2 regions of the Neobacillus sp. S1115 genome follow, and region 2 is predicted to be linked to the other one. Evidence: riboswitches for the same ligand, from Rfam matches in the RefSeq annotation. Region 2 holds a riboswitch; the other holds the start of a gene.
The links. Region 2 has a riboswitch for thiamine pyrophosphate ahead of tenI (thiazole tautomerase TenI). Riboswitches for the same ligand answer to the same signal wherever they lie in the genome.
Positions count from the first base shown of each region.

Region 1: another riboswitch for thiamine pyrophosphate. It lies ahead of thiC (phosphomethylpyrimidine synthase ThiC); the one in region 2 lies ahead of tenI (thiazole tautomerase TenI).

Region 1 is NZ_AP038275.1:6,013,580-6,017,797, forward strand. Features, by position in the region: gene thiC (phosphomethylpyrimidine synthase ThiC) at 1-1,569, opposite strand, end outside; TPP riboswitch at 1,724-1,836, opposite strand; gene ACZ5B7_RS29195 (peptidoglycan DD-metalloendopeptidase family protein) at 2,189-3,043, opposite strand; gene ACZ5B7_RS29200 (VanZ family protein) at 3,175-3,642, shown strand; gene ACZ5B7_RS29205 (nuclease-related domain-containing protein) at 3,670-4,218, opposite strand, start outside.
Region 2 is NZ_AP038275.1:3,959,589-3,963,806, forward strand. Features, by position in the region: gene ACZ5B7_RS19110 (thiazole synthase) at 1-109, opposite strand, end outside; gene thiS (sulfur carrier protein ThiS) at 111-314, opposite strand; gene thiO (glycine oxidase ThiO) at 311-1,447, opposite strand; gene tenI (thiazole tautomerase TenI) at 1,431-2,045, opposite strand; TPP riboswitch at 2,195-2,304, opposite strand; gene ACZ5B7_RS19130 (histidine kinase N-terminal domain-containing protein) at 2,517-3,623, shown strand; gene ACZ5B7_RS19135 (hypothetical protein) at 4,078-4,218, shown strand, end outside.

The DNA.
Region 1 (4,218 bases), 2.1 Mb from region 2:
TTCCCTTGCACGCTCCGGATCCAAAGAAAGATTAAACTGGTCTTCCCATCTAAATTCGAAACGGGCTTTTGATAAAGCATTGTCTCTTTTTTGTGCACCGGGGTGCCCTTTGGCCAAATCAGCGGCATGAGCGGCAATTTTATAAGCAATGACTCCTTCCCGGACATCATCTTTGTTCGGTAAGCCTAGATGCTCTTTGGGTGTCACATAACAGAGCATCGCTGTTCCAAACCAGCCGATCATCGCCGCTCCGATAGCTGAAGTAATATGATCATATCCTGGTGCGATATCGGTGGTTAAAGGTCCTAACGTATAAAATGGCGCTTCTTTACAAATTTCCATTTGCTTATCGACGTTCTCTTTGATCATATGCATCGGTACATGACCTGGCCCTTCAATCATCACCTGCACATCATGTTTCCAGGCAATCTCCGTTAATTCCCCCAGCGTTTCAAGCTCTGCGAATTGTGCTTCATCATTTGCATCAGCAATACTGCCTGGACGGAGCCCGTCTCCAAGAGAAACAGAGATATCATATTGTTTCAGGATTTCACATATTTCTTCAAAATGAGTATAGAGGAAATTTTCCTTATGATGAGCCAAGCACCATTGCGCCAAAATCGAGCCGCCGCGGGATACAATGCCTGTTGTCCGTTTTGCCGTTAAAGGAATATATCGCAGCAAAACGCCGGCATGGATTGTAAAATAGTCGACCCCTTGTTCCGCCTGTTCAATTAACGTATCGCGGTATATTTCCCATGTTAAATTCTCGGCAATCCCATTTACCTTCTCAAGTGCCTGATAGATTGGGACCGTTCCGACTGGTACGGGAGAATTGCGAATGATCCATTCTCTCGTTGTGTGGATATTTTTTCCGGTCGATAAATCCATGATGGTATCGGCGCCCCAGCGAGTTGCCCACGTCATTTTTTCAACCTCTTGCTCTATAGAGGAGGTAACGGCCGAATTCCCGATATTTGCATTAATTTTCACATGAAAGTTTCGTCCAATAATCATCGGTTCGCTTTCCGGGTGATTGATATTGGCTGGGATAATCGCTCTCCCGCTGGCAACTTCTGCACGGACAAATTCCGGGTCCCTATGTTCACGAATGGCTATGTACTCCATTTCAGGGGTAATCATGCCTTTTTTGGCATAATGCATCTGGGTGACATTTTTTCCTGTTTTAGCTTTAAGGGGTGTTTTATTTACATTGGGATACCATTCAAGGTTTGCACGTTCGTCCCCTTCATGGAATCCGTTATCCTTGGCCTTTATTTCTCTTCCAACATATGCCTCCACATCATTCCGCTCGAGAATCCAATCCTTGCGCAATGCTGGAAGTCCGCTTTGAATATCGACCTGATAATTCGAATCAGTGTAGGGGCCGCTCGTATCATAGACCCGAACAGGCTCATTTTCTTCTTCTCCAAAAGCAGCAACGGTTCGAGTAAGTTGAATTTCTCTCATCGGAACCTTAAGATCGGGTCTTGCCCCTTCGACATATACCTTTTTACTTCCAGTGAATTGTGATTTTAACTCGATGTTCCCTTCCACTTGCTTCTGCATGTAACTTCCTCCTTCAAAATGGTTTGATTTTGCACCCTGGGAGTTACAGCGCAGTTCATTACTGGAAAGTAATGGAGGACAATACAAAAAGGTTCTGTTTGCACAGAACCTGATTTTTTCATCCAAAAGTAGCGGTACCCAAATTAAACCACGGACACCTTTGATACTACTTCCCTACGCTGGTATAATCCAGATCAGGTTCAAAGGGTCAAAGAATTTATGCATTCTTCTCTCAGTCCGAGCCATCGGACCCCCCCAGTAGAGCATTTCAAACAATATTAAGTTATAATCTTACAGTCAAAATATATCAGAAATTTTTGGAAATGGAAAGCTTTTTGGTAAACTTTGTGGTTATCGGAACAGATAATTCTCATAACTGTTTTTCAAACTTTCACCTTTTGTTCATAGTTTGTTCATATCTGGAGGGTAAGATAAAAGTGTGAAAAGGACAATCTCAGTCACACTTTTTCATAACCCCCCCTTTTAATATATCGTGTTGGATCCGGCAATCGGCCGGGTCCTATTTTTTTGCGGAATCTGGCAGGCGAACCAGATTCTTTTTTTTGAAAAAAACGCAAAAAAAAGAGGAAGTACTCCCCTTCCCCTTATACTTTCAATATTATGAATTTGTCTTTTCTTTTGAGTTAGTGGACTCGTCTTCTTTAGTGCTGCCGTCGTCTGTTTCCTTATCGGAAGACTGGTCGTCGGAGCCAGCTGGATCCTCCAACTCCTGCTGCTTTTTTTCGCTAGGAGTTTGCATGGATTCCTTGCTGTTTGAAGGAGTCGCTTCTTGTAAAGAACTTACCGGTTTGTCGATATACTTACTAGGGTTAACCGCGACGCCATCTTTACGAATTTCAAAATGGACGTGTGTTCCAGCTTTTTCATTGAACATGCTTTGCCCAGCCTTGGCAAGAACATCTCCCTGTTTCACCTTGTCGCCAACTTCAACTTTAATGTCTTTCACGGACTGATATTGTGTTACAATACCTTTGTCGTGTTCAATTTCGATGACATTTCCAAGCACCGCGTCTTCTTCAACACGAGTGACAGTTCCGCTGAGTGATGCTAATACATCAAACGTTTCGCCGTCCTTCATGGTGATGTCGACACCAGTATTCGGGTTGTATGTGTTCTCGTAGAATACTAATGCGGCTTCCTGGTCTTCAGCTTTCGCACTGAAATCATAGAACTTTGTCTTGATGACAGCTGTTGCTGCATCCTTCACCGGCATTTTGACGTTTTCTAAAGCCGAGTTAACTTCAACTGCAGGCGGGTTGGTCTTTTTGCCAGTAATATCAGTAGACTTGTAATCGTATTTGTCTGAGTCTCCTGCGCTGGACTGGTACCAAAGAACACCTGTTAAAATGATTGCTGCACTTGCGATATAGATGGCTGGAAATACCCAACGCTTCTTGAAAAAGCGTTTTACGCTGGAACTTTGAGAAGATCGTTTGTTTTCTTCCTCTCTCATTTTCATCACCTCAGCAATCATTCTGAACAGATAACTAGAATTATATACACTAGTCTGAAAAAAATTTTATTTTTTGTAATTGCCTGCGTTTTTATGCATCTTTTTGAAAAATTTTTAGGGGGAATTGTTTCATGAACGTGTTAAAATGGGTGCTGCGGGTCCTGCCCGTGCTTTACATGGCAGCCATCTTCATTCAATCGAGCCTGCCGTCGGACCACTTCGTGCGCCTGCCCGATTCGACGATTGACCACACTATTAAAGAATCATTGCATTTAATAGAGTTTGCGATTTTATATGTATTACTAGTCCTCGCATGTTTGACGTTTAGACGCGGTAACGCTGACCTGCGCAGCAATGCTGTCGCCGGTTTCAGTTTTACGCCAGGCTGGAACTTGGCTTGTGCCCTGTTTGCGGCCTTCTACGGCATCAGTGACGAAATCCACCAATCGTTCTATCCATACCGCTCCGCGTCGCTATTTGACCTATTTAAGGACTTCCTCGGCATCAGCGTCTGCTACTATTTTATTCGTGGTGCGCTGTATAAGGGTAAATTTGCGGGGCTGGCGAAGCTGCTCGGCCGCGTTCGGTCTGTTTCTTAAAACCACTGCTGGTTGGCGGTGGTTTTTTTATTGCAATACGGGATGATGGTAAACACGGTCTTTAAATGTACCACTATGGGGGAAATCTGCGGTCGTTAGAAAATGGCTGGCCACTCTTATCGAATCTATATGGAGAAACTCTCTTAGCTCAGAATTTGTGATAGTCGGTTTTATTAAAAGGAAATAATCGTTGATGGCTGGAATATGGGCAGTTTTCGATTTGGCGTTACACTTTGGGCACCACCAGGTTCCGGAATGATAAGTCATCGGCAAAAAGCGGCAATCGGGGCACTTCACACCAGTGGGGATTTCTTTAGGAGACAGGTGGAATTGCTTTAATATATCGGGATTATCGGGAGTGTGCTTCGATAGAAGTAATTTATTTACCTTTTTTAAATCCTTGGAGCCTAGCTTATCTATCTTTTGAAATTCTTTAATTTGTTCTATTTTTTCTATTAAAAATTCACTATTACATACATTCCGAAGAATCTCTTCATTCCCGTGCTCCGCTGTAATCAATGTTTTTTCATTACTGTTTACAAAAAGATAATGGATTGGAACGTTTGGAAAATGGTG
Region 2 (4,218 bases):
TTTCTGCTTCTGACACTTCGACCGCCTGCTTTTGGATGTCAAAGCTTGGATACTTCCCTGTCCCAAGCAATAAACGAGATTGGAAGGATAATGGACCAATTTTTAACATATCAACCGCCTCCTACAAAATGAACTATTTCAATTCGATCTTTATCTGCTAATCTAGTACTTTGGTGTTCCAGCTTGGTTAAAATTTCACCGTTTACTTCGACCACAACGACTTTATCATGGATTTCAAAATGCTGAAGAACATCTGAAACAAATACCATACTGTCTGATAATTGGGTCCATTCGCCATTTAATAATACCTTCATGGTTTACCTCCTACCAACATATTTCTGTCGAGCCGGAAAGCTGATAGCAGATTCTCATCTTTCAGTCTGCCTTCGATTAATTCAGCCACTAGTTTCCCTGTAATCGGGCTAAGTAGAATCCCATTGCGAAAATGCCCTGCTGCCACAAACAAATTTTTCCACCTCGGATGCGCGCCAATGTAAGGCAGTCCATCACCTGTCTGTGGCCTAATTCCAGCCCACACCCTCTCCCACGCTGCCTCTTTAATTTGCGGTATGATTTGGGTTGCTCTTTCCAGCAAAGTGGAAATCCCTTTTGCTGTTACCTTTTTATCGAATGTATGTTCAATCATGGTCGCACCAATATAAATTTCTCCATTCTTTTTTGGTACAAGATAGCAGCGTTTATCTGAAAAAATGGTTCTATTGATAATTGGCCTTTCTGTTTTAACGGAAAAGCATTCACCTTTAACAGGATACATGTTCATCTCTAAACCAGATTCACGGATTAATTGGGCCGCCCAAGCACCGGCCGCAACAACAAAGTTATCACTAAGGATGGTTCCGTTCGTGGTTTGCACCCCTATCACCTGACCGTTTTGATAAAGAAAAGATAGCACTTCGGTGTTTTCAAGTATTTTAGCACCAAAATGGACCGCCGCTTTTGCGAACGCCTGCGTTAACTTTGCAGGCTGTACATGCCCGTCGTTCGGGAGATACATCGCTCCAGGTACGCTTGTTGAAAGTGACGGTTCCATTTCTCGTAATTCCTTCGCATCCAGCCATTTTATGGTTGGATCCCATTTCTTTTGAAAGGTGACCTGTTTTTTTACTTCTTCTGCTATGTCTTCGGTTTCTGCAATTTTTAACATCCCTTTATTGACAAACTCGATTTCCACACCAGTAGTTTCCAATAATTCATTAGCGAGAGCCGAAAACATTGATTGACTTTTTATCGCCAACTGAAATAATGGACCGTCATGTTCAAGTTCAGCTTGCGCAGCCAGCATTCCGGCGGCAGCACTTGATGCTTGGCAGCCGATTTGTTCTTTCTCAATAATGATGACTTTTCTTCCTTGCTTTGATAACTGATAGGCAATCGAGGCTCCATTAACACCACCTCCAATTATGGCAACATCAAATGTATGATCCATATTTCTCACCTCCATCTCTAAATGCATGTATGTAAGACTTTACGGCTAATAAGGGGTCACGAGCATCTAAAACACCTGACATGACAGCGATACCCGTTGCCCCTGCCTGTAGGACTTCTTCCATATTCTCCGGCGTTATCCCGCCAATGGCAATCACCGGAATGTTCAGCTGTGACAGCCGTGTTAATTCTTCTAGCCCTTTTGGGGTCTTTCCTGGTTTTGATTGCGAAGGGAAGACATGACCGTATAGAACGAAATCAGCTCCATTCTCCTTTGCATTTTGTCCTTCTTCATAGGAGTGAATGGAAGTCCCGACCCTAAGTTGAGGAAAATGCTCCTTTACACAGGCTGTATCTAAACTATGATAGGCTAATTGAACACCAAGGGCCTTTGCCACGATTGCAACATCTACCCGATCGTTAATCACGATTTTTGATGGAGGGACGTTTTCATTTGTTAAAAGTTCGACTGCTTGAAAAAGTTCCTTTGCTGATTTTTGTTTTTCCCGCAAGTGTAGCGCAGTTACAAATGGATGAATATCCTTCGCTATTTCAGCCAATTGATGGATCGACATTTTACCATTGGATATAAGATGCAACTCTTTTTCTTTTAGACTAGTAAAAATACAACTCCCCCCCTTTGAATGGATTTCGCCGGTCTAAGGAAGCGCAAAACAGGCAAAACAAAAAGCCACTTCCTTTTGTAAGAAAGTGGCCGAAATTTAGAAATAAAAATTTTGCTCTCCAAAAATCCCGTTGTCCACTTCCCTACGCTGGCATTAACCAGATCAGGTTCATAGAGTCCCGAAGTCACACTTCAATCTCAGCCTTTTCAAAAAGGCACCTCTAGCGGATTTGATTCATATTCATTTGAAAAGATTACCTCATATGGATATATGGTAACATTTTATTCAAAAAAGTCAAACATTTCAAACCTTATTTGCTCGTACATTTCATCAAATTGCTTTGAAATATTTCTTATATACACCTATTTTGAGGCACGAGAACCGTCCCCATGCATCAAATTTTTATGCTATAATCACTTTAATATAGTGGAAAGCAGGCTGTGTATGGATAAAAAAGTAGGCCAATTTCTAATTGAGAATGAACAAAAGTTTATACATTTTTGGGAAGAGCAAATTATTATCCATTATTACCGGGATAATCCAGAGCTAATATTAAAGAACGGTCATTTAATGTACCATCTCATAACAAATTCAATTTTAAAGGGATTCTCTGATGAAGATGTTAAATTATTGGCGCACAAAGTAGCCCTGGAACGGGTCGAGGCTAATGTCAATATTGGGGAATTTGTTTATAATGTAAATCTGGGTAGAAGTATAATTATTAAATATTTAAACCTTTCCGGACTCATACCAGAAGAGCTGCAGCCAACGATTGACTTGGTCAATAAACAGTTCGATTTATTCTGTTTCTATGCTGTTTCTAAGTACACCGAAATCAAAGATAAGAAACTACAAGAACAAAATTTATTTATTTCCCAAACACATAAGGACCGGTTGGCGATTCTTGGACAAATGTCTTCTAGCTTTGTTCATGAATTTCGCAACCCGCTCACTTCCGTTATGGGCTTTATAAAACTATTAAAGCACGAGCATCCTAATCTACCATATTTAGATGTTGTCAGCCAAGAATTAGATCAACTTAAGTTCAGAATTACTCAGTTCCTTCATACATCAAAACTGAACACGCTGGCAGAAAGCCAGAATGAAGACATTACCATCCATTTATTAATAGAAGAAGTGCTTGATTTCCTCTATCCAAGCATCGTCGATGGCAATGTCCAAATTCATACAAATATCGATGCTGATATTTGTATCACGGGCGATCGGAATGAGTTAAAACAAGTTTTTCTCAATCTTTTAATAAACGCAGTTGACGCTGTGTGTGAAGAAGAAAATCTGCGGAAAATTGATATCCAAACAAATATAGATGATCACCAAATTAAGATTCGTATTTCTAATAATGGCCCTACTATCGATCCTGAAGCAGTACATTTAATTTTCGAACCCTTCTTCACTACTAAGAAACTAGGCACAGGTATCGGCTTATTCGTTTGTAAGAATATTGTTGAGAAACATCACGGTGAAATAGAATGTATGTCTGATAATCATGTTACTACCTTTCAACTTACGTTACCTATTAAAAAGAATTAAAATCCATTTACACCGCCCATGCGGTGTTTTTTATTTGTGTAATATATTCGTTTAAATGAGCAGTCGGTCACATATTGCTTTTCAATGCGACCGAACTTTCAATGATTTTCTCCGGGTATGGAGTTTTTTGCTTTCATAGTCCAAAGGAAAAACGCGCTAAAAACGGTTACCCTTTTAAAAGAACTAGATTGCCAAAATTCAAAGATGCTGCGTGAATCTTTACCAGTACCAGATCATCGTTAAGTATAGGTTTTTCTACCTCTTCTGTTTAAGAACATCGGGTGTACCGTACTTCGTGTACACAACTGCTTTCATTACCCCACCTCTATTGCGTTATATTCATTCATATGTTTTGAAGATTACGAATTAGACCAATAGTCTTAACAAGTGACGAATCCTTTGTCTTATAGGGTTTTCTTCTGTATACTCAAAACCGAGGAGTGATTACGTGATAATGCATGTTTATGAAAAATTAGAGGTCGCCCTTGAAGATTGGGAAATGATGAAGAAAGCTTCAGAGGATGAAAGCGAAGAATGTGCCGAACGGTTTGAAAGGCATTTTTATGAGTTTATTGACGAATTAAAGATTTGGTTT